2 regions of the Lysinibacillus sp. JNUCC 51 genome follow, and region 1 is predicted to be linked to the other one. Evidence: a T-box and tRNA genes for the amino acid it is inferred to sense, from the RefSeq annotation. Region 1 holds a T-box; the other holds one or more tRNA genes.
The links. The T-box of region 1 lies ahead of ileS (isoleucine--tRNA ligase). A T-box ahead of a tRNA ligase gene usually reads a tRNA of that ligase, here a tRNA-Ile.

Region 1 (16,530 bases):
ACTATTACTTCGATAGTTTAACTAAGTGGTGGCGAACTTTTAAGAGGAATCATAAGAAAAAAGAGCTGTCTAAAACAGCTCAAAGATCTAAGAAAAACATCCGTTAGTTTACATACATTTCTTCAATAATACGAAAGAGTCGTACTTTCATTTTAATTAACATTACTTATTTGATTTCCTCAGCCAACTCCAAAATAATTCCTTCTGGACCACGAACGTAGCATAATTTATAACTTTCTTCATATTTCTGTATCTCACTAAAGATTTCCGTACCCTTCTTTTTCAATTTGGCAACAACCGCTTCTATATCTTCAACAGAAAATGCAATATGTCGGATACCCAGTGTATTTGCAAAGGTTTGCTGAACATCTTTTTCATCTGACGGTGAATAAAACTTGATTAGCTCTATCCATGTCTGACTGTCTTTCGTTCCCAATCCTACACACGCTACTTTAGCGTCATTAAGCCCAACTGCATATCCCATTAAATCTCCATCCATTTCCCATTCGCCTTTCACCTCAAGTCCAAAATCGAGAAAAAACTCTTTAACGGCAGAGAGATCATTTACGATTACACCCACATGATCTATTCTTTGGATCTTCAAATTTCATACCTCCATTGTTTCTGTTATTTTGCAATATCCTGTATTCAAATTCTAGTATTAACAAAGGGGCGATTAATATAATAAGATACCAGGTTCCAAAAGCGTCGTTTGGTCGCCTTCCAAAAAATGTTATTCAATAATATGGCCCTATTGTTGAAAGTCACAAAATATAAAAAATGACGACTTCATACATACGTTGTTAAGAAGTAAACTATACTAATAAAGTACAAATGATTTTGTGCTTTATTAGTTTAGTTCGATTCATCAAAAAGGATTGGATACTTACAGAATTTAAGGTAGGAATTATTAAGAAAAGAAGGAGAGATACGATGTTCGATCAAGTTGCATATTTTATTTTTAGAGCCCTGGTAATTCTAACGGTTTTGGTTGTTGTGTTTGGAATCCCTCTTGGGGATACACTGATTAGAAAAAAATAAGACTGCATCCAAATGGATGCATTTTTTTGATTTTACATTTTGCTTCGTTTCTATAATAGATTTAGGGATTGGAGAAAAAAAGTGGACCATATTGAAGTAAATCCCTCCGGTAGTTGAAGAAAAATAGCGTCGCTTATTAAACAATCGCGCCTTATTGTGGAACAAGAAATGTAAGTTGTCTCACTATCTCATTTAATATTAGTTTTCCAGCCTTTTTGTAGTTGTTTTCGGATGTAAACAATTTGTCCAATATGGTAAGCGTTATGCGTAGACATATTTCCCAGTACCCCCCACCACTTTGCAGTCTCTGGGAAACCATTCACTTCACTTTCAACCTTTTCTTCAGTTAGTAGATCTTGCCACTGAAGCAGAACCTTTAGGAGGCACTCTTTTAAGTCAGCAAATCTTTTATTTTCCGGAACAATAAAGCTTTTATTATTATCACCTATTGGCGCAACAGCATTCAGATGAGATTTTTGGTACCTCTTTTGCCATGTCTCATTCCAGTAAAGTAGATGTTGCACAATTTCAGCGATACTGTTACTTTCATCGTTTGGTTTCCAAAACGCTTCTTCCTCTGACAAGTTTGCTACTGATTCCGAAAACGGAGCGTAAAAGCTAGGGTCGTTCGCATTTGCTAACAACTGATCGACCAAAACATCTTTAGCATGAGACACTTCAATCACACTCCCTTTTAATTACTGTTTCATCCTTATATATCTGTGAGGATATCCATTTATCAATCATAAAACCCTAAAATCTTTCATACTTTCTCCAAAAATATAGTGTGAAAACCACATCAAATTCTGCTTCATAATAGCTACGTGAACCCCTGGTTGATCAGAACTATATGCCATTCCTTTAAATATAATTAATTCTGTATCAACTTCCATATCCTTTAGACCCTGATGTAGCTCATATGCATTTGTAATTGGAATTCTTGCATCCTTTTCACCATGTTGAATTAAGGTAGGTGTACAGGCTGATTTAATATATGTCATTGGTGATGTTTTCCTATATAAATCTGGATCATTCCATGGAGTATTTCCTAAATGCATTCTAATAAAGTAAGGGATATCTGTATTTACATAATGAGTACTCCAGTTCGTAATTCCGCCCCCAACTGAAATAGCTTTAAACCTACTACTAAATGTAGCACAGAAAGCTGATATATATCCCCCGTTACTCCATCCCATAACTCCTACTCTATCTTTATCTACAATCCCTTGATCAACTAATTTATCCACTCCAGAAATAACATCATCGTAGTCAGCCAGTCCTTGTTTTCTATAGTTTGCTTTTAAAAATTCATTACCATAACCAGAACTTCCCCTGTAGTTTGGTTCTAAAACTATAAAGCCTTTATCGATAAACTGTTCGATAGGATATTTCTCATTAAAACAGTCTGAAAATATTGGAAAGGATGCCCAGGCCGGTCCACCATGGATTACCACTAATAAGGGATATTTTTTATTTGCGTCAAATTCTACTGGGGTTGATAAAACTCCCTCTATTTCAAGACCGTCACTACTTTGCCATGAAATTATTTCTCTGTTACTTTTAAGCCTTCCATTGAAAAAGCTATTCTCATTCGTTATTTTTTCATCGTCTAAATAGATTTCAAAGGTTTCATTTGTAATAGCCTTATTATAGGTTGAATGATTTCCATCCCTTGTTATTGAAGCATCCATTATAAAGCAATCTTCTTTTTCGCTTAACATTTCCACAGTGCCATCGTCAGATAGCAAACCAATAAGATAATTAGTTTTATTCTGCCATCTAATTAAAATTCCTTTAGATGTCCATCGTAATGGAATAACCGTACTATCAAAATCTGTTAAAGGTTGAATTAGCTCTCCATTATTAATATCATATATCTCTAGTGTACTGTCTTGTATATGAGTCTTATAGTAAGCCTTCTCCCTTATGCTTGCTGAGTAACATATTTTACTACCATCAGGAGAAAAGCAAACGCTCCCTCCCAACAACTTATCTATATTAATCTTTTGTAGTTCACCAGCTTTAATATCTAGTATGTATAGATTTCCATTAATATAATCTTCCATATTTGGGCTTGGTGTAGCCATTAATACAACCTTTTCCCCATCATTTGAAATATCAAACTCTTGGACATGAAAATCCTTACCCTCAGTTAGTTGATAAACAACGCTATTTTCGTGTTCATTTATCACTTTTTCTATTTCAATGTAATATAAACAATTATTCTGGTATTCCTTACCTATATAACGGAAATCTCCATATAGTTCCTTACGTTTCTTTATCGTCTTAGATTCTATTGACTGTGCAACATAATAAAAGCCCTTGCCAGTAGGCTCCCATTTGAAATTATTGACCCCTTCTTTCTCATCAGTAATTTGAACCCCACTATAACCATCTATGGACTTAACAAAGATCTGATTTTTCTTATTATGCCCATCACCAACTGGGCTAAGGTATGCGATATTTCTAGAATCTGGAGACCATAATGGGCAGGTACTATCTATATCCCTAGTTGTTAATGGGTAACACTGCCCCTTATCTTTTTCATATATCCATACATGATTCCTATATGTATTGTCATTCCAGTTAGCTGTCTTTTTGACAAATGCTACGTTATTGCCATCGTCACTTATGTTTGTATCTGATAAGGTTGGTAGAGAAATAATCTCTTCTATACTTAGATATGTTTTTTCATTCATTTTCTTTAATACCGCCCCTCGTTATCTCTCTCCCAACAAAGTTAGCAGGTACAGGGCTTAGTTCTAATTCTCTTGCCCAAACAGAAAGTTGACCTATGTGGTGAATTTCGTGAGTAATTATATGGTGTAAAATATCATCAAAAGTGTATTTATCTTCATCCCAAGAAATACTGACTAGTTGTTCTCTTAAACCTCCTAAATTTGTTTTTATAAATTCAGCTATTTCATTTCGTGTTTTATCTGAAAGAGATTTAACCTTTTCAAGTGTATTATAATCAGCAAACTGAAATACTTTATCTTCTTTGCCTTGAATACCACGAATCCAACTATATTCCACATCAATTATGTGAAAAAGTGTATATAATATATTCCCTACTCCACCCCTGCGTTCTTTTAATAACTCTTTAATTGTCAGTTGATTGCACCAGTCAAACCATTCATCTCTTACATGCCAGTTATATTCAAAGAATTTAATCATTGTAAGCACTCCAATCTAGGTTATTACATTATATTTCAATTTAAATACAACTATTTCCTTCTTCAGTAACTTGCACCGTTAGTAAAAAAGCGTCTTCAATTGTTGTAAGTAAAATAGAAAGTTTCACAAATGACAGAAAATAGATTATACTTAACTAACTATCATATTCAAAAAGGAGCATTTCCTATGACCGAGAATAATCATTCTGAAGTAACCCCAAAAAAAATCAGCCTGCAAGAGGCCGTGAAAAAGCAGCTTGAAAACAAAAAGAACCATTCCTCTTCTAATAAAGGAAAAAAGAAAGCTGACCTTTCAACAAAAAAAATGAAAAGCCAGCAAACGAAAAAAACAAGCAATACCCGTAGAAAAATGGGTGTCTAATTTACTGACAATATCGGAAGACATATTACTGTTGATTTTGTTAAAAAAGGACCGAAAAAGGGAAGAATACACGGGATTTCCACGGAATTAAAGTATCAGGCTTACAGATGGATAGATTGGACGTGTACAGGAAATCCACTCTAAATAAAAGAAATGAAAAAGCATTCAATGGTTGAAGTAACCCCTGAATGCTTTTAAATTATTTTATCCTTCTTTTCATTTTATAACGTGTTTAGCTAAATGCTTCGTAAAAAAAGAGCTGCTTATGCAAGTCAATGATTTTCAAGTAAAACACCCCATGGGTTCTAATTCACATATAGCTTCAAAACATTTCCCTGTTTTTCATACCTTCCATTTATTACTCCGATTCCATCAATTTTAAGTGAATCGACATTTTCAATGGGATTAATCTTTAATATTAGATGTAATTTAATTATTTTATGAAGTCCATCCTTACAATAGGCAATAACAGGTTGTTGTACAAAATAGTCTTCTTTGTTAATTCCAACTTTTATAAAGTTCTTATGTAAAAGCTTATTTTCAAATGAGACGATATTCATCGGGTCAAAAGATTTAGCAGTTATTTCACCTTCAATAAATAGATGAATTCCTTTTTGTTGTTCAAAGTTTTCAAATGTATTTTTTCTATTTTGTATAGCAAAATTAATTACCTCCTCTGTTTCAGGGCTTATTTCTATGTTACTTATTTTTATAACGTCATCCGAAAGCTGTTTAAATATATCGTATAATGTTTCCTCTTTACCCCAAAAACTTTCCTTCCATCCTGGTGAAAACTCATCTAGTAACAAACACATAAACAAACCTGAACTATAACAACTCTTTCGTATATCAGAAGTAGATTCATATTTGTCTTTAAGGTTTTGTCCATATTTTTTTAGAACTGATTTGTAAGCTATAGGGCTATTTTCTGAGTAAGCTTTTAGTTCAACATACCACGCAGGTCCTTCAATTGTTTCAATTAAATTTTCATATAATAAATTATTATTAAACTTAGCAGTTCTTTTTTCTCTCAAGGCAATGAATGTATTAAGATATTGTTTCTTTTTAATAATATTATTTTCTAAAACCGCACTATAAAGGTTGATTCTTTCCTGATTTCGTAATTCCACATTTTCTTTTGATAACGGATATGTGATTCCCAGAATTTCATTCGCAAACCGTGTTTCGCCTTTAACATATTGAAAACCGTGGAATAATTCGTGTACAAGAATAAAATATAAACTTTCGTAATCCTCATATAATTCTATATTTACAATTGCTGTTGGATAATCATTATAAAGAATAAGTGTACAACCCATAAATTGTTCATCCCAATTTAAAATTTGGTAATTACTTTGTTGATTTTTTTTCATTCTAGGATGGTTGAAAAGATAAACATAACTCTTATCATATAATGCATAAGCAACCGATTCAAAACCTGACCAATAATTATTCAAATTTGCATTTACTAAGTCTTCGGAAATTCGATCAAGATATTTATTCATTCTTTTTATCCTCCTTATAAAAATTCATTATGTCTAAATTCTCTTTGGGATGAAAAAAATCCTTTTCAAAACGGGGCTTATGCAACTATCCTGTACCGTTAGTTCAATAAAAAAAGAGAGCTGCCTAAGCAACTCCATGTTCTTCAAGTAAAGCACCCCGTTTGCTCAATAAGTAGTTTATTTAAGCAACGGTTGAAGACCTATTAGCAAGGGTGCATACACGATTAGTGGAATAAGCAAAATTACTACACCAATTTTTTTATTTCCCTTTTGTAATAGCAAAAGAGAAGTCATGAAAAATAATGGGTAAATAATAAAAGCAATTATTAATATACCATAAACTAATTGATATAGTTTTCCTGTAAATGCTCCCGTGAATGGGATTAAAATCCATTCTAGTATGCTAAACGCAATAACCAATATCCATAACCATTTAAGTGTCATCACTAATCACCTCAATATCCCTGATTGGTCAAAAAAGGTAAAAATTCTTATTTCACTTTATCACCGATTAATATTTATTAATTTTACCAAATAAACCTAGTTGCTGTTCAATTAAAGTGCTTCATTAGCTCAATAAGAAAAGCTCCTTTGTTCGAACTGTGAACTATAAATAATTGAAATAAAAAACAATTAATGTTCAGAATTTTCTTAATATATAATTTAGGTTATGTTATAATTTTCCTTATCGTAACAAGGAGGTATAAGTCCAATGGTAAAAAAATAATAAGAGAAAATCTTAAATTATTTTAATAACTTTAGAATATACATGTAGATTTTCTCTTTCATGAATGAATATATTGAAATGAGGAAAAATTCCATGTTAAATAAATTAAGTGATACTATTTATTATTTATCTAATCAAGATGATAGAGAACGACCAACATTAGGATTGGTATGTGGTAACCGATATAGTCTTATAATAGATTCTGGTAATTCTCCTCAGCACGCTAAGGACTTTTTACTAGAAATCTAGAATCTAAATGTACCACCAGTTAAATATGTTGTTATTACCCATGCACATTGGGATCATTTCTAAGGAATGAACGAATTTGATGCAACGGTTATAGTTAATAGTCAAACAAACGAAATAATAAAAGAATGGCAAAGTTTGTCTTATGATGATAGTTCACTTCAAAAGTATGTGACCACTAGTCAGATGAGTGCTATGTGTATGAAGATTATACAAACTGAGATGCCAAATAGGGACAGTTTTAAGTTGAAATCTCCAGATGTAATCTTTGAAAATACATTAACTATTGATTTAGGAAACAAAATTTGTATTCTCAAAAGTATCAAAAGTACTCATACGATGATTCTAAAATCATTTATATTCCTGATGAAAAAGTTATCTTTTTAGGTGATTGTGCATATGGTACGACCACAAATTCTTTATTTCATTACAAGCAATCATTGTTATCGCCTATGATTAAAGACATTCAAAAATTTGATGCGGAAATGTTCCTACTGGGACATGAATCTATCTGTGATTTAAATGAAATGAATATATATTGGGAAGAGTTAACAACAGCAAGTCAAGTTGTAAAATCCACCTCACTAGAAAATGCGATAGAGTCCTTTAAAGCAGAAAATAAACGGGACCCTAATGATAATGAAATATTTTTCATAAAAGCATTTGTTAATGACCATATTATTCAGTCACAATAGTTATCTAGAAAAGTAGCCCCCTCATTTGAATGAGGGGGCTTTTAACTGTCTACCCGAGCATTTTCTACGCTTAGCTAATCATTTCTTCTGTCGATCCGAGCAGTTTCCCGGCTCAAGCCAACCAGTGAATTTGAAACTTACCTGACACGAAAGATATTACAGTTTAAAATAAACAGTAACTTTTTCATCGAACACTTCTGTTTCCAAATATCTTTCTCCGTGATTGTCATCCGAATATTGAATATCATTTAACAACACATTAGCCTTGAGTAACGATTCATGCTGTTGGATGATAGTTGTTGCTTTAGAACTTCCAGCAATCGAAATCGATACATACTGTTCAACAGGAAGTTTCCATTTTTTGCGTGTATCTTGAATTGTGCGAATTAGTTCCCTAATCTGTCCTTCTTCAAGTAAGCTAGCTGTCAGATGAACATTCATAAGGACTCGACAAGAAGCATCTTCGGCTAAGATATAATGTTCCTTCACAATAGATTCAGTTAACACATGTGCCTTTAATAATGTTGCCTGTTCCCCATCAATCGTTAACGTAACTGAACCTGTTTGCTGTAATACATTTTTCTCCTCATCAGGTAAATTCACTACATAATCTTTTACTTTGTTCACTTTTGGTCCAAACGCTGCACCAGCCGTTTTAAAATTAAGCTTATAATGAACTGTTTCATATGCTGAAAAATCATTTGTCCAAACACATTCTTTTATATTTAATTCATCTTTTACGAGCTCGCTATATGGTTGATAATCTGTTAACTCGCCATCAACAGCGACAATCATTTCACTTACCGGCTGCTTTACTTTGATCCCTTGACTATTACGTATGCTGCGACCTAGCTCTACGATTGTTAATATATTCGCCATTTCTTTTTCAAGCTTTGTATTCAATAGTTGATCATTACATGTTGGGTAGTTTTGTAAATGAACACTAAATCCTGATAATTGTCGATATAAATCCTCTGCGATAAATGGAGTGAATGGTGCTAGTAATTGGCAAATTGTTGTTAGTAACTCATACAGTGTACTATAAGCACCTCGTTTATCCTCTGTCAGCCCATTTGCCCAAAATCTTGCTCGTGAGCGACGGATATACCAGTTACTTAGCTCTTCCACAAGCTTGCCGATTTCGCGTGTTGCCTGTGTAAATTGATATTCATCCATAGATTTTGTAACGATCTGGATTGTATGATGCAATCGAGAAAGTATCCAATGATCTAACTTTGTACGTGTACCAGTCTTTTCTGCATCGTATTGGAAACCATCTATTTCTGCATATAGCTGATAAAATTTGAACGTATTATCTAATGTATCTACTAGCTTTGATTTCGCATCCATCACAATTTTTTTTGAAAAACGTTTAGGATTCCAAGGGGAACTGTCGACTAAGAACGCCCATCGTAAAGCATCCGCTCCGTACTGCTCTATCAGTTCAACCGGCTCTAACGCATTCCCTTTACTTTTCGACATTTTCTGCCCATGCTCATCTAAAACATGCCCTAAAGAAAGTACATTTTTATAAGGTGCCTTTCCTGTAAATAAAGTAGAAACCGCTAATAAACTATAGAAAAAGCCTCGTGTTTGATCGATACCTTCGATGACCACATCAGCAGGAAATTGATTGTTAAAAGTAGTAAGGTCTCCAAAAGGATAATGATGCTGAGCAAACGGCATTGAACCACTATCAAACCATACATCAATCACTTCAGGTGTACGTTCCATGTCACCACTACACTTTGGGCAAGTACACACAACTTCGTCAATATACGGCTTGTGAAGCTCGATGTCATGTAAAGTGCCCTTTGCTAATTTTTTTAAAGATGCAATACTATTTGGCGCCTCTTCATAACCACAATCCTGACAAACCCACACATTTAACGGTGTACCCCAATAGCGATTACGGCTAATATTCCAGTCCACTAGGTTTTCTAAGAAATTACCAAATCTACCGTGTTTAATATGATCAGGATACCATGTAACTTGTTCATTATTTTGTAAAAGTTTATCTTTCAATGCAGACATATTGATAAACCAGCTGTCAGTCGCATAATAAAGCAATGGTGAATCACAGCGCCAACAATGAGGATAGCTATGCTCATATTTTTCCTTATCAAACAATAGCTCCTTTTTAGCGAGCATTTTAATGATTTCGACATCGCAATCTTTCACAAATTTACCATTAAGCTCTGGAACCTCTTCTGTATAGCAACCCTTTAAATCAACAACATTGACAAATGATAGCCCATTTTGCTGAACCGTCTTATAATCGTCCTCCCCATATGCAGGTGCGATATGAACAATTCCAGTTCCACTGTGCTCTGTAACATAATCCGCTAGTACAACGACATGACCCTTATCAACTGTTACATAAGAAAAAGGTGGGGTGTACGATACACCTTCAAATTCACGCCCTTCATGTTCACTCAACACTTCAACAGAATCAGCAAAAACTTTATTCACTAGTGATTTTGCTAAGATATAGACTTTATCGTGCTGCTTCACTCGAACATATATGAGCTTAGGATTCATGGCTAATGCAACATTGGCAGGTAATGTCCATGGAGTCGTTGTCCAGCCAAGAAAATATTCATCTTTATCCTTTAGCTTAAACATTGCCGTGACAGATAAATCCTTTACATCCTTATAGCCCTGTGCAACTTCATGAGAGCTTAATGATGTTTGACAGCTAGGGCAATATGGTGAAACACGGTGCCCCTTATATAAAAGCTTTTCCTTATGCACATGGCTTAAAATATTCCAAACAGACTCAATATAATCATTACTTAGCGTTAAATACGGGTCATCCATGTCAATCCAATAGCCTAGCTGCTCAGTAAAGGAGCGCCATTTCTTCTCATAGGTAAAGACACTTCCCTTACACTCTTGAATAAATTGTTCGACACCATATTTCTCAATTTCTTGCTTACCAGAAATACCAAGCTTTTTTTCCACGCCTAACTCTACAGGTAAACCATGTGTATCCCAGCCAGCTTTACGTTCAACTAAATAACCTTGCATCGTTTTATAACGAGCAACGACATCTTTAATAGTTCTGCCAAATGCGTGACCTACGTGTGGTAAACCATTCGCTGTTGGCGGTCCTTCGTAAAATACAAAAGGCTTATTGTCAAAACGGTTCGCAACAGACGCTTGGAACGTTCCTTCTTGTTCCCACAATCGACGAATCCTTGTTTCTCTTTCTACAGTCGTTTCTTTCTTCTCTTCAGCTTGCATGTAAATTCCTCCTATACTAATTGTATAAAAGGCATACAAAAAACCCCGTCCCAAGTAAGGGACGGGGTTAACCGCGAATACCACCCTAATTCTATTGAATCAACGTTCAATAGCACTCAGCAACGTACAATCATACGTGTTCTTTTTAACGGTAGACACCCGGATTAGCTTACTATGTTCAGCCAATCTTCTCAGAGAGGATCTTCATGTAACACCTGCACACCGACTTCCACCAATATGTCGGCTCTCTGTAGAACAAAATGAAACACTACTCTTTCTCATCAACGAATTTGTATGCTTTTATTGTCAATCATCTTAACAAACTAATTATTGTCTGTCAATAATTTCAAAGCACTAATATTGGTAGTAATTTTCCTATAATTCATCAAGACATGCTTCGATGCTTTTATGAAGAGTTGCGAACTTAGGCTTCCCATTTGTTTTAATATAAAAGCTTTTCACAAAGGATTTACAGTTAAAAACTAAAATTCTGTGATGCTGTACATCGAGCTGCTCTTTTTTTACTTTTAAAGTTGCAGGTAATTCTTGTAGCAATTTAATGATCTCTTGCTCCTCTAAACCACGTTCATGCATAGTGAAAATAGGTGTTAAAATCCGTTCATCTTCATTGTGAATGAAAGCATAATCTTCTTGCAAAATGGCGTTAAATAATGTGCCTACTACTTCAATATAAGAGTCTTTATTTAATTTCGGATTTTTCACCAATTCATCGATTGCATCAGCCATATGGGCAACACTATGAGCCCAACCTTTCACCGGCACGTAGCCTCTTACATCCTTTTCAGCTGATAAATATGCTAGTAAACGATCTTTACACTCATTTATGTTGTGCTCAGATAAAAAATTGTCTTCGTTATCTCTATATAAAATAAGTGCGATTAAGAGCGACGTAAATGTGCGGGTAAAAACTAAATCTGATTCCCCTTCTTCAATCCCTTTACATAATAAATTATTCAAACATTCCTCTAAAAGCTCAGTTAAGAGTGAATGCTCGAGTAAGTTCTTTTCACGAATCAATTCATAAAAAGACCCATAAATTAAGTTATCTCGTAGTTCACTATCTAATGAACCGATATGTAACATCATCGATTGTATGAGTTGAGTTTGGTCCTCTTGCTGCCATGTTTTATTTCCACTGCTTATGTTTGTTAGTATTTCTTTTAATTCAATTTCCTTAAGTAGGTTTTTATTTAGTATCATTTCCAATCTTTCTCCCCTTACCTTTTGTGAATTTGCATAATCGTCTGTTACCACACCAGCCGATCATACAAATACTTACAATAATTGTACACTAATCCAAATATAAAAACAGCAACTTAAATTCTTCTCATTATTCGAACACAACTCCGAATTGACTTTTTCTAATTTTTATCAGAAAAAGGCTCAATGACCGCTTTTTCGTTTGAAGAAAGCACAATATTCGTTGATGGGGTTCCATAAGGCATTGCCTCATCAATAAACTGCTCCAATGTTTCCACTGAATTGGTTGCAATTTTTACAATATAACTTATTTCACCTGCTACACGATAGCATTCAAGAACATCGGGATGTGCGTTACAAAAATCCGAAAGACTCCTACAATCAATTGATTTAAATAAAATAATAGCTTGAATGTCGCGATTCAACTTTTTTAAATTTACTTTTGCACTATAAGCTTCAATAATCCCCTGCTCTTCTAATTTTTTAACCCGCTCAATAACTGCTGGGGATGATAAATGAACTGTAGCCGCCAATTCTTTCATCGATATTTTTGCATTTCGCTGCAATTGCTGTAAAATTTCTGTATCTATTTGGTCCATATGAATCCACCTTTTTTAATAAATTAAATTTAATAAAATTCCTTTTATTATAAAGTAAAACATCTAAATTACATTATACAGATTCTGTCATTGAATAGCCTCATTTATTACAATTAAATATATAAAGGAGGCATTAACAACATGAAAAAAACATTATTACTATTGGCAAACGGTTTTGAGGCTGTTGAAGCGAGTGTTTTTACAGATGTACTTGGCTGGAATAAATGGGAGGGCGACGGTACAACAGAGGTCGTGACCGTAGGGTTACATCACCAATTGCAATGTACATGGAATTTCAATGTAGCACCCGAAAAATTACTTCATGAAATTTCATTAGAGGAGTTTGATGCCCTAGCGATTCCTGGGGGTTTTGAGGAAGCTGGATTTTATAATGATGCCTTTAGCGATGAGTTTCAGGCAGTTGTTCGTCATTTCGATGAACATAAAAAACCGATTGCTACGGTTTGTGTAGCTTCGCTAATTTTAGCCCATAGCGGAATACTACATAATCGCAAAGCTACTACTTATAATCACCCAACAAGTAAACGACTGGCACAGCTACAATCCTATGGTGCAGACATCGTCAATGAACGAATTGTTCAAACTGGACATATTATTACATCCTCCAATCCCGGCACTGCATTCGACGTTGCCTTTAGCTTACTAGAAATGCTGACATCTGAAGAAAATACAAAAAAGGTAAAGGACTTAATGGGATTTAAATAATTTAATGAAGCTGTCTCATAGCGTTAAGTTGAGACAGCTTCATTCCGTTTAATTTGATAATAAATGATGTAACTTCAATCCAAATTCTTTGCTTTTTGTAACCAATGAAATTGTTCTTGTTCTTCCAAAATTATTAATTGGTAAGGCAAAAAGCTGAAGATGACCGATATTTTTAGCCATAAGCTCTGGTACAATCGTAATTCCCATTCCAGAACTTACTGCTCCAAAGATAAAATCCCCAAAGTTTACCTCAGTAATAATATTAGGTGTGTAACCAAGAGATTGTATTTGTTCCACTATGTCCTTCCTTGAATCACAAGGAGCTTGATGAACAATAAGCGGCTCCTCACATAATTCTTCCAGATCGACTGCTGTTCTTGAATTAAAACGATGATTCAACGGAAACACAGCATAGTATGGTTCCGTAAACAATTCACAACTCCACAAAGATTCTCTCGAATATTTCGCATCCACAAAAACTGCATCAAGTCTACCTTTTTGTAAAGATTGCAACAGTTCATTTGAAGTATTTTGAATCATTAATGTTATAGGTCGATCTAGTTGCTTAAGTTCATTCATTTTATTTGGCAAATAGTAAGTAGCTAAGCTAGGCAGACCACCGATGGCAATTGGATTGCTCTGACTAAATTGCTGTAATTCGTCACGAATAGCTGTTATCTCATTCAAAACTGGTGTAATACGAGTGTTAAAACGTTCACCAGCCTCCGTTAATTCAATACCAATGGATGTCCTATGGAATAGCTCGATGCCAAGATTATTCTCTAAGTTTCGTATATGTTTACTTAGTGCAGGTTGGGAAAGATTAGTGATTTGAGCAGCTTTTGAAAAACTTTTCTGATTGGCTGCAGCAATAAAACTATATAACCATTCTACATTCATTATATTCCTCCACATCCTATAACGATTCGTTATACCCTTATAAAATAGTGATTGTTCCATATTCTTATTTTTCTAGTAACCTATTAAATATACAAGGTGCTTCGATTATAACATAACGTTATAGGTCGTCTATACTTAACATCTTTAATATTTTTGGAGGTTCACTATATGAAAAATGTTTTATTATTATCATTCGGTATGTTTGCTCTTGGATTTGATGCCTATGTAATCGCAGGGCTCCTTCCAGGAATTAGCGATACATATCAAAAAAGCACATCACAAGTTGGCCAGGCTGTGAGCATTTTCACATTATTTTACGCTATCTCAGCGCCGTTATTTTCTACTTTACTTGCAGGAAGACCAATTAAAATAATCTTAATATGGTCAATGCTTATCTTTACAATTGCGAATAGCATTACAGCTTTAGCTCCGACCTTTTCTATTCTTCTACTATCGAGAGCGATTGCGGGGACAGGGGCTGGTTTATTTTCACCATTAGCAGTTGCGGCCTCTTCAAAGTTCGTATCAAGTGATAAGCGAGGGAGAGCATTAGGATTGACTATTGGAGGAATGAGTATGGGAACAGTGCTTGGGGTTCCTTTAGGTATTTATATATCAAACTTATTTGATTGGAAAGTAACACTTTGGCTATTAGTTATGATCGGTCTTATTGCTGTTTTATGTATGTATATTTTCCTGCCCGATTTTCCAACAACGCCTCCCCCTACACTTAACGAACGATTAAAGATGTTCCTCGATAAAAGAGTAACTATAACTGTAGGTATAACATTTTTCGCCAGTGTTGCAAGCCTTGGATTGTATACATATCTATCTCCCCTTTTAGAAGAAATGACAAGCTCCAGTAATTTAATAATATATCTTTGGGCATGGGGATTCGGTGGGCTGGTTGGAAGTATAATGATCGGTTACATAATCGACTATTTCGGAAAACCAAAAACTTTGGTTACAATCATTTTATTTACTTTAACTTTATCCATAATTTGTTTACCATTAATGATTAACTTACCTATATTAAAGTACTTACCTTTCTTTGTCTGGGGAGCAATGGGTTGGGCATGTGTAGCCCCTCAACAACATATTTTACTATCATATCAGCCGAACAACGGGAGTTCGGCAGTGGCTTTAAACAGCTCTGTAAATTATTTAGGCAGTGCAATCGGTGCAAGCTTAGGTGGGATTGTACTATCCTTACAAATTGGAACAATAACATTGATATATTTCGCAGTCTTCTCTATGTTATTCGCCATTTGTTTACAGTTCTATAGTTTGAAGGGCAAATTTAGCGTTTAAACTTATTTAATTTATTGCGGTTCTAACTATGGATTTGATGATCCTATTCGTCACTTTGATGGTTAGAATCGCAATTTTGTGTTCCTAACTTTCTTTTGGTTGGGCTTTCCGTCGCTTAGGCCGGGTTTTCCGTCACTTCGATGGTTCCATCCGTCGCTCTGACGATTCTTTCTGTCACTTCGGTGGGACCTTCCGTCTTTGGAGATTCCTTCCCTCGCTTTGGCCGGTCTTTCCGTCGTTGGAGATTCCTTCCCTCGCTTTGGCCGGTCTTTCCGTCGTTGGAGATTCCTTCCCTCGCTTTGGCCGGTCTTTCCGTCGTTGGAGATTCCTTCCCTCGCTTTGGCCGGTCTTTCCGTCGTTTCGATGGTTCCATCCGTCGCTCTGACGATTCTTTCCGTCACTTCGGCGGGAACTTCCGTCGTTGGAGATTCTTTCCGTCGCTTTGGCTGGGCTTTCCGTCGTTTCGATGGTTCCATCCGTCGCTCTGACGATTCTTTCCGTCACTTCGGCGGGACATTCCGCCGTTGGAGATTCTTTCCGTCGCTTTGGCCGGTCTTTCCGCATTTCGATAGTCTTATCCGTCGCTCTGACGATTCTTTCCGTCACTTCGGTGGGACCTTCCGTCGTTGGAGATTCTTTCCTTCGGTTTGGCCGTTCTTTCCGTCGCTTCGATAGTTCTTTCCGTCGCTTTGGTGGGATCTTCCGTCGCTCTGACGATTCTTTCCGTCACTTCGGCGGGACCTTCCGTCGTTGGA
Region 2 (16,530 bases), 2.5 Mb from region 1:
TCATTGAAGCATTAGAATACGGTATGCCTCCAACAGGTGGATTAGGTATTGGTATCGACCGTTTAATCATGCTTCTTACAAATTCACCATCAATTCGCGACGTATTATTATTCCCAACGATGCGTCATACTACTAAATAGTAGTTTTAATTTCTTTCAGCATTCATCTCCCGCCTCTATAGATGGTGAGATGAATGTTGGTTTAAGTTATTTTTCAGCGGGTTTACAAACTGAAAGATAGCTTTATTAAAAGGTTATCTTGAAAAGGCAGGAGTCGAGGTGTAGAAAAAGCACTAAGACTCCTGTTTTGTATCTTCTACAATGAAATAGTAAATATTTAATAGTTTTAATTAGAAAGAATTAAGTAGAGTATTTAAATGATGATTGAATATAAGGTATACTTTTAGAGTTCTATAATTTGCAGATTAAATAGAAATAGACATTATCAAAAGTTTTATTGGAGGCTTATAATGAATTATAAAATCTTTAACAAACAAGTATTTGAACAAGCACAAGTACGCTCAGTTTCAGATGTCCTGTTAACTGAGGAAGAGCTTGAACATGGTATGAAATTGGCGGTTTCTAAGTCAGATCCAACTCTTACTTTATATTTAGTGGATTTAAACGGTCAGAAGAAATTCGATGTCCGTTGGGATGATTCATCTGAAATTTTCAGTGGCTGGTATTCTGCGTGGGATAATTTCACTTGGTGCTTAGATGTAGCTGATAAAGAAAATAATTAAGATTGGTTGAATTTTAGATTTAAGTTTTTTCTTTAACTTCTTTCAATTTTGGATGCTGCGTTTGAAAAGGGAATATTATTGTATCTTATTATGATTTCTTTTTTCTTGTTTTCTGTAGCGGAACAATAAGGTTAAAAAAGTAACAACATGAATAAGTAGGAGTCGAGGTGCAAGTGAACACTTTGGCTCCTTTTTTCGTGGCCGAGTATTTGCTAGGGTAATTGCGGGTTCAGATGTGTTTTTGATATCTTCGATGCTTTACCAATGGGAGTTTTAGAAAGTATCTTTGAAAAAAGCCCTATTTTTGATACTCTTCTTATTTAGTTTGTTGAGATTTATGAGAAAGAGATGTATAGTAAAACAAATATAGTGATAGCTAGAAGATTATAAGAATTATTTAGTGCTCGAAAAATCGTAAAATAGCTCACTGATTCTATATTTATAAAAAAAGATAATTTTATAGTAAAAAACACTTGCGGTTATATCGGAATCATGATAAATTATTACTTGTCGTTAAGACAACGCAAGAAACGAAACGGATTCAAAGAAACATTAAATAAAGATGTTGACATTGAAAACGTAGAGTGATATTATATAAGAGTTGTTGCTTTTGAAGAAGTGAAAAAAGCTTCTAAAAAAGAGTTGACAATGAAAATGAAAAATGTTATACTGTAAAAGTTGTTGAAACAAAACAACAACGAAATGAACCTTGAAAACTGAACAAGCAAAACGTAATCAATAAAGTTTTTAGTAGCTAACCTTGAGTTAGTAAAAGAAACAAAATTTGGACATCAAACATGATGCCAGCAAAACAATTTGAGCTAATCAAATTTCTTTTTATGGAGAGTTTGATCCTGGCTCAGGACGAACGCTGGCGGCGTGCCTAATACATGCAAGTCGAGCGAACAGAGAAGGAGCTTGCTCCTTCGACGTTAGCGGCGGACGGGTGAGTAACACGTGGGCAACCTACCTTGTAGTTTGGGATAACTCCGGGAAACCGGGGCTAATACCGAATAATCTATTTTGCTTCATGGCGAAATACTGAAAGACGGTTTCGGCTGTCGCTATAAGATGGGCCCGCGGCGCATTAGCTAGTTGGTGAGGTAACGGCTCACCAAGGCGACGATGCGTAGCCGACCTGAGAGGGTGATCGGCCACACTGGGACTGAGACACGGCCCAGACTCCTACGGGAGGCAGCAGTAGGGAATCTTCCACAATGGGCGAAAGCCTGATGGAGCAACGCCGCGTGAGTGAAGAAGGTTTTCGGATCGTAAAACTCTGTTGTAAGGGAAGAACAAGTACAGTAGTAACTGGCTGTACCTTGACGGTACCTTATTAGAAAGCCACGGCTAACTACGTGCCAGCAGCCGCGGTAATACGTAGGTGGCAAGCGTTGTCCGGAATTATTGGGCGTAAAGCGCGCGCAGGCGGTCCTTTAAGTCTGATGTGAAAGCCCACGGCTCAACCGTGGAGGGTCATTGGAAACTGGGGGACTTGAGTGCAGAAGAGGAAAGTGGAATTCCAAGTGTAGCGGTGAAATGCGTAGAGATTTGGAGGAACACCAGTGGCGAAGGCGACTTTCTGGTCTGTAACTGACGCTGAGGCGCGAAAGCGTGGGGAGCAAACAGGATTAGATACCCTGGTAGTCCACGCCGTAAACGATGAGTGCTAAGTGTTAGGGGGTTTCCGCCCCTTAGTGCTGCAGCTAACGCATTAAGCACTCCGCCTGGGGAGTACGGTCGCAAGACTGAAACTCAAAGGAATTGACGGGGGCCCGCACAAGCGGTGGAGCATGTGGTTTAATTCGAAGCAACGCGAAGAACCTTACCAGGTCTTGACATCCCGTTGACCACTGTAGAGATATGGTTTTCCCTTCGGGGACAACGGTGACAGGTGGTGCATGGTTGTCGTCAGCTCGTGTCGTGAGATGTTGGGTTAAGTCCCGCAACGAGCGCAACCCTTGATCTTAGTTGCCATCATTTAGTTGGGCACTCTAAGGTGACTGCCGGTGACAAACCGGAGGAAGGTGGGGATGACGTCAAATCATCATGCCCCTTATGACCTGGGCTACACACGTGCTACAATGGACGATACAAACGGTTGCCAACTCGCGAGAGGGAGCTAATCCGATAAAGTCGTTCTCAGTTCGGATTGTAGGCTGCAACTCGCCTACATGAAGCCGGAATCGCTAGTAATCGCGGATCAGCATGCCGCGGTGAATACGTTCCCGGGCCTTGTACACACCGCCCGTCACACCACGAGAGTTTGTAACACCCGAAGTCGGTGGGGTAACCTTTTGGAGCCAGCCGCCGAAGGTGGGATAGATGATTGGGGTGAAGTCGTAACAAGGTAGCCGTATCGGAAGGTGCGGCTGGATCACCTCCTTTCTAAGGATATTTTCGGAATACAAACCTAGGGTTTGTAAGATTACGTTTTGCGTTCAGTTTTGAAGGTTCATTCTTACGAATGAAATACTTCAAAACTTGTTCTTTGAAAACTGGATAAAACGACATTGAAATTGTAACAAACACATTTATTTTTTAAGTTTTTTTATAGGCTTAATAACTTGGTTAAGTTATTAAGGGCGCACGGCGAATGCCTTGGCACTAGGAGCCGATGAAGGACGGCACTAACACCGATATGCTTCGGGGAGCTGTAAGTGAGCTTTGATCCGGAGATTTCCGAATGGGGGAACCCACTACGTTTAATCGCGTAGTATCTTGACGTGAATACATAGCGTCTTGAAGGCAGACCCAGGGAACTGAAACATCTAAGTACCTGGAGGAAGAGAAAGAAAAATCGATTCCCTGAGTAGCGGCGAGCGAAACGGGAAGAGCCCAAACCAAGAGGCTTGCCTCTTGGGGTTGTAGGACACTCTATACGGAGTTACAAAAGAGCGAGTTAGATGAAGCGACTTGGAAAGGTCCGCCAGAGCAGGTAAAAGCCCTGTAGTCGAAAGTTCGTTCTCTCCTGAGTGGATCCTGAGTACGGCGGAACACGTGAAATTCCGTCGGAATCCGGGAGGACCATCTCCCAAGGCTAAATACTACCTAGTGACCGATAGTGAACCAGTACCGTGAGGGAAAGGTGAAAAGCACCCCGGGAGGGGAGTGAAAGAGATCCTGAAACCGTGTGCCTACAAGTAGTTAGAGCCCGTTAATGGGTGATAGCGTGCCTTTTGTAGAATGAACCGGCGAGTTACGATTACGTGCAAGGTTAAGCTTTAGAAGGCGGAGCCGCAGCGAAAGCGAGTCTGAATAGGGCGAAATAGTACGTGGTCGTAGACCCGAAACCAGGTGATCTACCCATGTCCAGGGTGAAGGTGAGGTAACACTTACTGGAGGCCCGAACCCACGCACGTTGAAAAGTGCGGGGATGAGGTGTGGGTAGCGGAGAAATTCCAATCGAACTTGGAGATAGCTGGTTCTCTCCGAAATAGCTTTAGGGCTAGCCTCGTGATGAGAATACTGGAGGTAGAGCACTGTTTGGACTAGGGGGCCATCCCGGTTTACCGAATTCAGACAAACTCCGAATGCCAGATATTTATACACGGGAGTCAGACTGCGAGTGATAAGATCCGTAGTCAAAAGGGAAACAGCCCAGACCACCAGCTAAGGTCCCAAAGTAATCGTTAAGTGGAAAAGGATGTGGCGTTGCACAGACAACCAGGATGTTGGCTTAGAAGCAGCCATCATTTAAAGAGTGCGTAATAGCTCACTGGTCGAGTGACGCTGCGCCGAAAATGTATCGGGGCTAAACGATTCACCGAAGCTGTGGATTGACATCTACGATGTCAGTGGTAGGAGAGCGTTCTAAGTGCGTTGAAGTCAGATCGGAAGGACTGGTGGAGCGCTTAGAAGTGAGAATGCCGGTATGAGTAGCGAAAGACGGGTGAGAATCCCGTCCACCGTATGACTAAGGTTTCCTGAGGAAGGCTCGTCCGCTCAGGGTTAGTCGGGACCTAAGCCGAGGCCGATAGGCGTAGGCGATGGACAACAGGTTGATATTCCTGTACCACCTCCTCACCGTTTGAGAAATGGGGGGACGCAGTAGGATAGGGTAAGCGCGCTGTTGGATATGCGCGTCCAAGCAGTAAGGCGTGTGTGTAGGCAAATCCGCACACTGTAACGTTGAGCTGTGATGGCGAGTCCGTATGGACGAAGTTCCTGATTTCACACTGCCAAGAAAAGCCTCTATCGAGGTGAGAGGTGCCCGTACCGCAAACCGACACAGGTAGTCGAGGAGAGAATCCTAAGGTGTGCGAGAGAACTCTCGTTAAGGAACTCGGCAAAATGACCCCGTAACTTCGGGAGAAGGGGTGCTCTTGAGCGTGCAAGCGCATGAGAGCCGCAGTGAATAGGCCCAGGCGACTGTTTAGCAAAAACACAGGTCTCTGCAAAACCGTAAGGTGACGTATAGGGGCTGACGCCTGCCCGGTGCTGGAAGGTTAAGAGGAGTGGTTAGCGCAAGCGAAGCTGCGAATTGAAGCCCCAGTAAACGGCGGCCGTAACTATAACGGTCCTAAGGTAGCGAAATTCCTTGTCGGGTAAGTTCCGACCCGCACGAAAGGCGTAACGATCTGGGCACTGTCTCAACGAGAGACTCGGTGAAATTATAGTACCTGTGAAGATGCAGGTTACCCGCGACAGGACGGAAAGACCCCGTGGAGCTTTACTGTAGCCTGATATTGAATTTTGGTACAACTTGTACAGGATAGGTAGGAGCCAGAGATCTCGGAGCGCCAGCTTCGAAGGAGGCGTCGGTGGGATACTACCCTGGTTGTATTGAAATTCTAACCCATGCCCCTTAGCGGGGCAGGAGACAGTGTCAGGCGGACAGTTTGACTGGGGCGGTCGCCTCCTAAAAGGTAACGGAGGCGCCCAAAGGTTCCCTCAGAATGGTTGGAAATCATTCGTAGAGTGTAAAGGCACAAGGGAGCTTGACTGCGAGACCTACAAGTCGAGCAGGGTCGAAAGACGGGCTTAGTGATCCGGTGGTTCCGCATGGAAGGGCCATCGCTCAACGGATAAAAGCTACCCCGGGGATAACAGGCTTATCTCCCCCAAGAGTCCACATCGACGGGGAGGTTTGGCACCTCGATGTCGGCTCATCGCATCCTGGGGCTGTAGTCGGTCCCAAGGGTTGGGCTGTTCGCCCATTAAAGCGGTACGCGAGCTGGGTTCAGAACGTCGTGAGACAGTTCGGTCCCTATCCGTCGTGGGCGTAGGAAATTTGAGAGGAGCTGTCCTTAGTACGAGAGGACCGGGATGGACACACCGCTGGTGTACCAGTTGTCTTGCCAAAGGCATCGCTGGGTAGCTATGTGTGGACGGGATAAGTGCTGAAAGCATCTAAGCATGAAGCCCCCCTCAAGATGAGATTTCCCATTACGCAAGTAAGTAAGATCCCTCAAAGACGATGAGGTAGATAGGTTCGAGGTGGAAGTGTGGTGACACATGGAGCTGACGAATACTAATCGATCGAGGACTTAACCAAAACGTTTGAAACATTCAATGCACCGTTTATCCAGTTTTGAAAGAACAAGAAAGTTTTTTTAAAAAAAGCTTGCAATTATAACAAAATGTGTTATAATAAATCTTGTCTTTAAAATAGTCTAGTGATGATGGCAAAGAGGTCACACCCGTTCCCATACCGAACACGGAAGTTAAGCTCTTTAGCGCCGATGGTAGTTGGGGGCTTCCCCCTGTGAGAGTAGGACGTCGCTAGGCATATTACCCAGGAGGATTAGCTCAGCTGGGAGAGCACCTGCCTTACAAGCAGGGGGTCGGCGGTTCGAGCCCGTCATCCTCCACCATTTGCCGGTTTAGCTCAGCAGGTAGAGCAACTGACTTGTAATCAGTAGGTCGTGGGTTCGATTCCTATAGCCGGCACCATAGTTTTGAGCCATTAGCTCAGTTGGTAGAGCATCTGACTTTTAATCAGAGGGTCGAAGGTTCGAGTCCTTCATGGCTCACCATTTAAATTGCCAACAAAATATGCGGGTGTGGCGGAATTGGCAGACGCACTAGACTTAGGATCTAGCGCCGCAAGGCGTGGGGGTTCGACTCCCTTCACCCGCACCATATTTTTTAAATTTCATAATTGCCAGGATAAATAAATCTTATGCACATGCGGAAGTAGTTCAGTGGTAGAACACCACCTTGCCAAGGTGGGGGTCGCGAGTTCGAACCTCGTCTTCCGCTCCAAATGTGCCGGGGTGGCGGAACTGGCAGACGCACAGGACTTAAAATCCTGCGGTAGGTGACTACCGTGCCGGTTCGATTCCGGCCCTCGGCACCATTTTTTATTTTAATAATTAGCGCCCGTAGCTCAATTGGATAGAGCGTCTGACTACGGATCAGAAGGTTATGGGTTCGACTCCTGTCGGGCGCGCCAATATAACAAACGGGAAGTAGCTCAGCTTGGTAGAGCACTTGGTTTGGGACCAAGGGGTCGCAGGTTCGAATCCTGTCTTCCCGACCATTTCCTAAAAATATAATTTATATGGGGCCTTAGCTCAGCTGGGAGAGCGCCTGCCTTGCACGCAGGAGGTCAGCGGTTCGATCCCGCTAGGCTCCACCAATTAAAACAAATGAACCTTGAAAACTGAACAAGCAAAACGTAATCAATAAAGTTTTTAGTAGCTAACCTTGAGTTAGTAAAAGAAACAAAATTTTGGACATCAAACATGATGCCAGCAAAACAATTTGAGCTAATCAAATTTCTTTTTATGGAGAGTTTGATCCTGGCTCAGGACGAACGCTGGCGGCGTGCCTAATACATGCAAGTCGAGCGAACAGAGAAGGAGCTTGCTCCTTCGACGTTAGCGGCGGACGGGTGAGTAACACGTGGGCAACCTACCTTGTAGTTTGGGATAACTCCGGGAAACCGGGGCTAATACCGAATAATCTATTTTGCTTCATGGCGAAATACTGAAAGACGGTTTCGGCTGTCGCTATAAGATGGGCCCGCGGCGCATTAGCTAGTTGGTGAGGTAACGGCTCACCAAGGCGACGATGCGTAGCCGACCTGAGAGGGTGATCGGCCACACTGGGACTGAGACACGGCCCAGACTCCTACGGGAGGCAGCAGTAGGGAATCTTCCACAATGGGCGAAAGCCTGATGGAGCAACGCCGCGTGAGTGAAGAAGGTTTTCGGATCGTAAAACTCTGTTGTAAGGGAAGAACAAGTACAGTAGTAACTGGCTGTACCTTGACGGTACCTTATTAGAAAGCCACGGCTAACTACGTGCCAGCAGCCGCGGTAATACGTAGGTGGCAAGCGTTGTCCGGAATTATTGGGCGTAAAGCGCGCGCAGGCGGTCCTTTAAGTCTGATGTGAAAGCCCACGGCTCAACCGTGGAGGGTCATTGGAAACTGGGGGACTTGAGTGCAGAAGAGGAAAGTGGAATTCCAAGTGTAGCGGTGAAATGCGTAGAGATTTGGAGGAACACCAGTGGCGAAGGCGACTTTCTGGTCTGTAACTGACGCTGAGGCGCGAAAGCGTGGGGAGCAAACAGGATTAGATACCCTGGTAGTCCACGCCGTAAACGATGAGTGCTAAGTGTTAGGGGGTTTCCGCTCCTTAGTGCTGCAGCTAACGCATTAAGCACTCCGCCTGGGGAGTACGGTCGCAAGACTGAAACTCAAAGGAATTGACGGGGGCCCGCACAAGCGGTGGAGCATGTGGTTTAATTCGAAGCAACGCGAAGAACCTTACCAGGTCTTGACATCCCGTTGACCACTGTAGAGATATGGTTTTCCCTTCGGGGACAACGGTGACAGGTGGTGCATGGTTGTCGTCAGCTCGTGTCGTGAGATGTTGGGTTAAGTCCCGCAACGAGCGCAACCCTTGATCTTAGTTGCCATCATTTAGTTGGGCACTCTAAGGTGACTGCCGGTGACAAACCGGAGGAAGGTGGGGATGACGTCAAATCATCATGCCCCTTATGACCTGGGCTACACACGTGCTACAATGGACGATACAAACGGTTGCCAACTCGCGAGAGGGAGCTAATCCGATAAAGTCGTTCTCAGTTCGGATTGTAGGCTGCAACTCGCCTACATGAAGCCGGAATCGCTAGTAATCGCGGATCAGCATGCCGCGGTGAATACGTTCCCGGGCCTTGTACACACCGCCCGTCACACCACGAGAGTTTGTAACACCCGAAGTCGGTGGGGTAACCTTTTGGAGCCAGCCGCCGAAGGTGGGATAGATGATTGGGGTGAAGTCGTAACAAGGTAGCCGTATCGGAAGGTGCGGCTGGATCACCTCCTTTCTAAGGATATTTTCGGAATACAAACCTAGGGTTTGTAAGATTACGTTTTGCGTTCAGTTTTGAAGGTTTATAAATAATTATAAACTTCTAAGAGGGCCTATAGCTCAGCTGGTTAGAGCGCACGCCTGATAAGCGTGAGGTCGATGGTTCGAGTCCATTTAGGCCCACCATATATACCTCTTGGGGCCTTAGCTCAGCTGGGAGAGCGCCTGCCTTGCACGCAGGAGGTCAGCGGTTCGATCCCGCTAGGCTCCACCAATAATTTGTTCTTTGAAAACTGGATAAAACGACATTGAAATTGTAACAAACACATTTATTTTTTAAGTTTTTTTATAGGCTTAATAACTTGGTTAAGTTATTAAGGGCGCACGGCGAATGCCTTGGCACTAGGAGCCGATGAAGGACGGCACTAACACCGATATGCTTCGGGGAGCTGTAAGTGAGCTTTGATCCGGAGATTTCCGAATGGGGGAACCCACTACGTTTAATCGCGTAGTATCTTGACGTGAATACATAGCGTCTTGAAGGCAGACCCAGGGAACTGAAACATCTAAGTACCTGGAGGAAGAGAAAGAAAAATCGATTCCCTGAGTAGCGGCGAGCGAAACGGGAAGAGCCCAAACCAAGAGGCTTGCCTCTTGGGGTTGTAGGACACTCTATACGGAGTTACAAAAGAGCGAGTTAGATGAAGCGACTTGGAAAGGTCCGCCAGAGCAGGTAAAAGCCCTGTAGTCGAAAGTTCGTTCTCTCCTGAGTGGATCCTGAGTACGGCGGAACACGTGAAATTCCGTTGGAATCCGGGAGGACCATCTCCCAAGGCTAAATACTACCTAGTGACCGATAGTGAACCAGTACCGTGAGGGAAAGGTGAAAAGCACCCCGGGAGGGGAGTGAAAGAGATCCTGAAACCGTGTGCCTACAAGTAGTTAGAGCCCGTTAATGGGTGATAGCGTGCCTTTTGTAGAATGAACCGGCGAGTTACGATTACGTGCGAGGTTAAGCTTTAGAAGGCGGAGCCGCAGCGAAAGCGAGTCTGAATAGGGCGAAATAGTACGTGGTCGTAGACCCGAAACCAGGTGATCTACCCATGTCCAGGGTGAAGGTGAGGTAACACTTACTGGAGGCCCGAACCCACGCACGTTGAAAAGTGCGGGGATGAGGTGTGGGTAGCGGAGAAATTCCAATCGAACTTGGAGATAGCTGGTTCTCTCCGAAATAGCTTTAGGGCTAGCCTCGTGATGAGAATACTGGAGGTAGAGCACTGTTTGGACTAGGGGGCCATCCCGGTTTACCGAATTCAGACAAACTCCGAATGCCAGATATTTATACACGGGAGTCAGACTGCGAGTGATAAGATCCGTAGTCAAAAGGGAAACAGCCCAGACCACCAGCTAAGGTCCCAAAGTAATCGTTAAGTGGAAAAGGATGTGGCGTTGCACAGACAACCAGGATGTTGGCTTAGAAGCAGCCATCATTTAAAGAGTGCGTAATAGCTCACTGGTCGAGTGACGCTGCGCCGAAAATGTATCGGGGCTAAACGATTCACCGAAGCTGTGGATTGACATCTACGATGTCAGTGGTAGGAGAGCGTTCTAAGTGCGTTGAAGTCAGATCGGAAGGACTGGTGGAGCGCTTAGAAGTGAGAATGCCGGTATGAGTAGCGAAAGACGGGTGAGAATCCCGTCCACCGTATGACTAAGGTTTCCTGAGGAAGGCTCGTCCGCTCAGGGTTAGTCGGGACCTAAGCCGAGGCCGATAGGCGTAGGCGATGGACAACAGGTTGATATTCCTGTACCACCTCCTCACCGTTTGAGAAATGGGGGGACGCAGTAGGATAGGGTAAGCGCGCTGTTGGATATGCGCGTCCAAGCAGTAAGGCGTGTGTGTAGGCAAATCCGCACACTGTAACGTTGAGCTGTGATGGCGAGTCCGTATGGACGAAGTTCCTGATTTCACACTGCCAAGAAAAGCCTCTATCGAGGTGAGAGGTGCCCGTACCGCAAACCGACACAGGTAGTCGAGGAGAGAATCCTAAGGTGTGCGAGAGAACTCTCGTTAAGGAACTCGGCAAAATGACCCCGTAACTTCGGGAGAAGGGGTGCTCTTGAGCGTGCAAGCGCATGAGAGCCGCAGTGAATAGGCCCAGGCGACTGTTTAGCAAAAACACAGGTCTCTGCAAAACCGTAAGGTGACGTATAGGGGCTGACGCCTGCCCGGTGCTGGAAGGTTAAGAGGAGTGGTTAGCGCAAGCGAAGCTGCGAATTGAAGCCCCAGTAAACGGCGGCCGTAACTATAACGGTCCTAAGGTAGCGAAATTCCTTGTCGGGTAAGTTCCGACCCGCACGAAAGGCGTAACGATCTGGGCACTGTCTCAACGAGAGACTCGGTGAAATTATAGTACCTGTGAAGATGCAGGTTACCCGCGACAGGACGGAAAGACCCCGTGGAGCTTTACTGTAGCCTGATATTGAATTTTGGTACAACTTGTACAGGATAGGTAGGAGCCAGAGATCTCGGAGCGCCAGCTTCGAAGGAGGCGTCGGTGGGATACTACCCTGGTTGTATTGAAATTCTAACCCATGCCCCTTAGCGGGGCAGGAGACAGTGTCAGGCGGACAGTTTGACTGGGGCGGTCGCCTCCTAAAAGGTAACGGAGGCGCCCAAAGGTTCCCTCAGAATGGTTGGAAATCATTCGTAGAGTGTAAAGGCACAAGGGAGCTTGACTGCGAGACCTACAAGTCGAGCAGGGTCGAAAGACGGGCTTAGTGATCCGGTGGTTCCGCATGGAAGGGCCATCGCTCAACGGATAAAAGCTACCCCGGGGATAACAGGCTTATCTCCCCCAAGAGTCCACATCGACGGGGAGGTTTGGCACCTCGATGTCGGCTCATCGCATCCTGGGGCTGTAGTCGGTCCCAAGGGTTGGGCTGTTCGCCCATTAAAGCGGTACGCGAGCTGGGTTCAGAACGTCGTGAGACAGTTCGGTCCCTATCCGTCGTGGGCGTAGGAAATTTGAGAGGAGCTGTCCTTAGTACGAGAGGACCGGGATGGACACACCGCTGGTGTACCAGTTGTCTTGCCAAAGGCATCGCTGGGTAGCTATGTGTGGACGGGATAAGTGCTGAAAGCATCTAAGCATGAAGCCCCCCTCAAGATGAGATTTCCCATTACGCAAGTAAGTAAGATCCCTCAAAGACGATGAGGTAGATAGGTTCGAGGTGGAAGTGTGGTGACACATGGAGCTGACGAATACTAATCGATCGAGGACTTAACCAAAACGTTTGAAACATTCAATGCACCGTTTATCCAGTTTTGAAAGAATAATTCTTTCAATTAAATAAGTCTAGTGATGATGGCAAAGAGGTCACACCCGTTCCCATACCGAACACGGAAGTTAAGCTCTTTAGCGCCGATGGTAGTTGGGGGCTTCCCCCTGTGAGAGTAGGACGTCGCTAGGCAATCTAAAGTCTGAGAATTTTTTTCTCAGGCTTTTTTATTTTTAGGCTGTCTTATACAACAAATGTATAGGACAGCCTTTTAGCTTCAGTCAGCAATGTTTTCTGTGCGAAAGCGAAGCGACAGCAACAAATGTTTTCTGTGCGAAAGCGAAGCGACAGCAACAACAATTACGCTAAGGTAAAATCTAAAATTCAAGAGCGTTACGAAGATTATTTAAATAAGATTGGCTAACGGGTAGTTCACTACCATCTTTTAAAGTGACAATAAAATTAGAAGCAAGATCACGAGACATTTTTTTTATGAAATGAATATTAACAATGTAAGACCTGTGAATGCGAATAAAAGATGACGGTAGACGCATTTGAAGTTCTTTAAGAGTAATACTTGTTTTAAATTGTTCCCCCTCCACATAAAACCACGTTTTTTTCTGCAGGCTTTCAATATAAGAGATTTTTTCAATTGCAACAGGATTCCATTCCTCTTCTTGCTTGCCAGTTAAAAATTGAAAGGGCTCCAATTTCTTCTCAGTAAAGGTTGAAGGTAATACTACCACAAGTGCTGCTGGCACATCTAATATGTTTATAGGATAACCTATCCCATAATACGGCGTTTCGAATAAAGAATTATCTAATACGGCATCTGTTCGTTTCCTCGTGCGTAGTACTTGTTCGGCAATGCTACCAGACTGTACTTGTTGACCTATTTCCAAGTTAATGTTTTGATGTCCAGAATGAAAATAGATATAGGTGTTTTCAGCAGCAATTGCAATGGATGAATTGGCTGGAACCCAGTCTTTTAACATTGAAATAAACTGTAGTGAAATATCTTTTGGCAAAGAATTAAACTCATTATTCATTGTGAATATCCCCCTTGTTTGTAAACAGTTTACCAAATTTCGTCGCCAAAAAAAGCGGTTTCATCATTAAAATTTGGTATTTTATCTAAAAATAATGAAAATTCAGATGCGCTGTTATATATTAATTTATAACAAATAAACCTGTTATGGAACAGCAAATTAAAAGTTTTTTAACAGAGTATATTGTATACAAAGGGGAAGGTGGAATTTCAATATGTCAACACGTCAAGAAAAAATCCAAGCATTAGAAAAACAATGGGCAGAGAACCCTCGTTGGGCTGGTATTGAACGCACATATTCAGCTGAAGAGGTTGTTAAGCTACAGGGCTCTGTTGTACTTGAACAAACTTTAGCAACTAAAGGTGCGGCTAGACTATGGAAATCTTTACACGAAGAACCGTTCATTAATGCATTAGGTGCATTGACTGGTAATCAAGCTGTACAACAGGTAAAAGCGGGATTAAAAGCAATCTACTTATCAGGCTGGCAAGTTGCTGCTGATGCTAACCTTTCTGGTCAAATGTACCCTGACCAATCCTTATATCCAGCAAACTCTGTTCCAGCAGTAGTTAAGCGTATTAACCAAGCTTTACAACGTGCAGACCAAATCGACCACGCTGAAGGACGTGTAGATCAATTTGACTGGTTCGCTCCAATCGTAGCAGATGCTGAGGCTGGCTTCGGTGGTCCTCTAAACGTATTTGAGCTTGTAAAAGGAATGATTGAAGCAGGAGCTGCTGGTGTTCACTTAGAAGACCAATTAGCTTCTGAGAAAAAGTGTGGTCACTTAGGTGGTAAAGTGTTACTTCCAACACAAAATGCTGTTCGTAACCTAGTTGCTGCTCGTCTTGCAACAGACGTAATGGGTGTTGATACAATTTTAATCGCTCGTACAGATGCTGATGCTGCTGATATGGTAACATCTGATATCGATCCACGTGATGCTGAGTTTATTACTGGTGAACGTACTCCAGAAGGCTTCTTCCGTACAAAACCAGGCATCAAACAAGCGATTGCTCGTGGTTTAGCTTACGCGCCATATGCAGATTTAATTTGGTGTGAAACTTCTAAACCATCCCTTGAGGAGGCTCGTGAATTTGCGACAGCTATTCATGCTGAATTCCCAGGAAAATTACTAGCATACAACTGCTCACCTTCTTTCAACTGGAAAGCAAATTTATCAGAAGAAGAAATCGCAGAATATCAACGCGAGTTAGGTAAATTGGGATATAAATTCCAATTCGTAACATTAGCTGGTTTCCACGCATTAAACCACTCTATGTTTGAGCTTGCACATGATTATAAAGATAATGGTATGGCTGCATACTCTAAGCTACAACAAGCTGAGTTTGCATCAGAATCAAAAGGCTACACAGCTACACGTCACCAACGTGAAGTAGGTACTGGCTACTTTGATGAAGTATCTCAAACTATCTCTGGCGGTACTTCTTCTACAACAGCTATGGCTGGTTCTACAGAGACAGAACAATTCGTTTAAGTTTCATAAGTACGCGTATTCCTAAATTCATAATCATAGATTAGTCTCCTCCGCTCCTCCTAAAGCGGGGGATGACTACTTAAAATCGCAAAGGTGGGGGAAACAACTGATGGAACAAGTAATAACAGGTAAGCTTAAAATTGTTGGGGAACAAAACGAGCAAACAAAAGAAATTTTAACACCAGAAGCCCTTGAGTTTGTTCTTGCCCTGCACGAAAAATTTGATGCTCGTCGAAAAGAGCTATTAGAGGCTCGTCAAGAACGTCAAAAGCGCCTTGATGCAGGTGAGAAACTCGACTTCTTACCAGAAACAAAGCAGATCCGTGAGGGAGATTGGACAATTGCACCACTTCCAGCAGATTTGCATGACCGTCGTGTAGAAATTACAGGGCCTGTTGACCGTAAAATGGTTATTAATGCATTAAACTCGGGCGCAAAAATGTTTATGGCTTGCTTTGAGGATGCATCTGCTCCGACATGGGAAAACATGATTGGCGGTCAAATTAATATGCGTGATGCTATTAATAAAACAATTGAGTTTACACAAGCATCTAATGGTAAAACGTATAAGTTAAACGGAAACACAGCTGTGTTATTAGTTCGTCCACGTGGTCTACATTTACTTGAAAAGCATGTACTAGTTGATGGCGAGCCGATCTCTGGTAGTTTCTTTGATTTCGGTCTGTATTTATTCCATAATGCTAAAAATGCATTGGCACAAGGGACGGGGCCTTATTTCTACTTACCTAAGCTTGAAAGCCATTTGGAGGCACGGTTATGGAATGATGTCTTTGTGTTTGCACAAGACTATATTGGAATTCCACAAGGGACAATTAAGGCTACTGTCTTAATCGAAACAATTTTAGCTGCATTTGAAATGGATGAAATTTTGTATGAATTACGTGAACATTCAGCTGGTCTGAATTGTGGACGCTGGGATTACATTTTCAGCTATATCAAACGTCTACGCAATCAACCTGAAGTAATTTTACCGGACCGTGGGCAAGTAACAATGACTGTACCATTCATGAAGGCATATACGTCTTTATGTATTCAAACATGTCATAAACGTAATGCTCCTGCGATGGGCGGTATGGCTGCACAAATCCCTGTTAAAGGGGATGACGACGCGAATGCTGTAGCCTTTGCAAAGGTTGCAGAAGATAAGCGTCGCGAGGCAACAGATGGCCACGATGGTACTTGGGTAGCGCATCCTGGTATGGTTGCAACAGCTATGGAACAGTTTGACGCGATTATGACGACACCAAACCAAATCCATAAAAAGCGTGAGGATGTAAATGTTACGGCGGAAGATTTAGTAGCTGTTCCAGAGGGGACAATTACACTAGAGGGTCTTCGTATTAACTGTAGTGTAGGGGTTCAGTACATTGCTTCTTGGCTAAGAGGCAACGGAGCTGCGCCGATTAACAACTTAATGGAGGATGCTGCAACTGCAGAAATCTCTCGTACACAAGTATGGCAATGGATTCGTCATCCAAAAGGTATCTTAGATGATGGTCGTGGCATTACATTGGACTTTGTACTATCTATCTTGGAGGAAGAGCTTGTGAAAATTAAAGAGGCTGTTGGGGAACAAACCTATAACGGTGGTCGCTATGAAGAAGCTGCAGAGCTGTTTAAATCTTTAATTGAACAAGATGAATTTGCGGAATTCTTGACGCTTCCAGGTTACGA

Region 2: it encodes a tRNA-Ile, which carries the amino acid that the T-box ahead of ileS (isoleucine--tRNA ligase) is inferred to sense. The anticodon was not compared.

Annotation. Positions count from the first base shown of each region.
Region 1 covers NZ_CP065545.1:4,833,919-4,850,448, reverse strand. Annotated here, with positions in the region: gene JNUCC51_RS23480 (VOC family protein) at 167-604, opposite strand; gene JNUCC51_RS23475 (DinB family protein) at 1,230-1,718, opposite strand; gene JNUCC51_RS23470 (S9 family peptidase) at 1,785-3,740, opposite strand; gene JNUCC51_RS23465 (DinB family protein) at 3,733-4,218, opposite strand; gene JNUCC51_RS23460 (hypothetical protein) at 4,405-4,599, shown strand; gene JNUCC51_RS23455 (hypothetical protein) at 4,905-6,104, opposite strand; gene JNUCC51_RS23450 (hypothetical protein) at 6,282-6,548, opposite strand; gene JNUCC51_RS23445 (hypothetical protein) at 7,383-7,772, shown strand; gene ileS (isoleucine--tRNA ligase) at 7,929-11,018, opposite strand; T-box leader at 11,073-11,312, opposite strand; gene JNUCC51_RS23435 (DUF2785 domain-containing protein) at 11,394-12,239, opposite strand; gene JNUCC51_RS23430 (Lrp/AsnC family transcriptional regulator) at 12,401-12,838, opposite strand; gene JNUCC51_RS23425 (DJ-1/PfpI family protein) at 12,980-13,564, shown strand; gene JNUCC51_RS23420 (LysR family transcriptional regulator) at 13,613-14,464, opposite strand; gene JNUCC51_RS23415 (MFS transporter) at 14,633-15,775, shown strand; gene JNUCC51_RS23410 (hypothetical protein) at 15,974-16,450, shown strand; gene JNUCC51_RS23405 (hypothetical protein) at 16,386-16,530, shown strand, end outside.
Region 2 covers NZ_CP065545.1:2,297,748-2,314,277, reverse strand. Annotated here, with positions in the region: gene lysS (lysine--tRNA ligase) at 1-140, shown strand, start outside; gene JNUCC51_RS11105 (hypothetical protein) at 470-742, shown strand; rRNA gene JNUCC51_RS11100 (16S ribosomal RNA) at 1,579-3,130, shown strand; rRNA gene JNUCC51_RS11095 (23S ribosomal RNA) at 3,312-6,239, shown strand; rRNA gene rrf (5S ribosomal RNA) at 6,357-6,472, shown strand; tRNA gene JNUCC51_RS11085 (tRNA-Val) at 6,483-6,558, shown strand; tRNA gene JNUCC51_RS11080 (tRNA-Thr) at 6,562-6,637, shown strand; tRNA gene JNUCC51_RS11075 (tRNA-Lys) at 6,645-6,720, shown strand; tRNA gene JNUCC51_RS11070 (tRNA-Leu) at 6,742-6,826, shown strand; tRNA gene JNUCC51_RS11065 (tRNA-Gly) at 6,875-6,949, shown strand; tRNA gene JNUCC51_RS11060 (tRNA-Leu) at 6,955-7,043, shown strand; tRNA gene JNUCC51_RS11055 (tRNA-Arg) at 7,063-7,139, shown strand; tRNA gene JNUCC51_RS11050 (tRNA-Pro) at 7,150-7,226, shown strand; tRNA gene JNUCC51_RS11045 (tRNA-Ala) at 7,250-7,325, shown strand; rRNA gene JNUCC51_RS11040 (16S ribosomal RNA) at 7,471-9,022, shown strand; tRNA gene JNUCC51_RS11035 (tRNA-Ile) at 9,116-9,192, shown strand; tRNA gene JNUCC51_RS11030 (tRNA-Ala) at 9,205-9,280, shown strand; rRNA gene JNUCC51_RS11025 (23S ribosomal RNA) at 9,371-12,298, shown strand; rRNA gene rrf (5S ribosomal RNA) at 12,365-12,480, shown strand; gene JNUCC51_RS11015 (LytR/AlgR family response regulator transcription factor) at 12,666-13,337, opposite strand; gene aceA (isocitrate lyase) at 13,552-14,835, shown strand; gene aceB (malate synthase A) at 14,945-16,530, shown strand, end outside.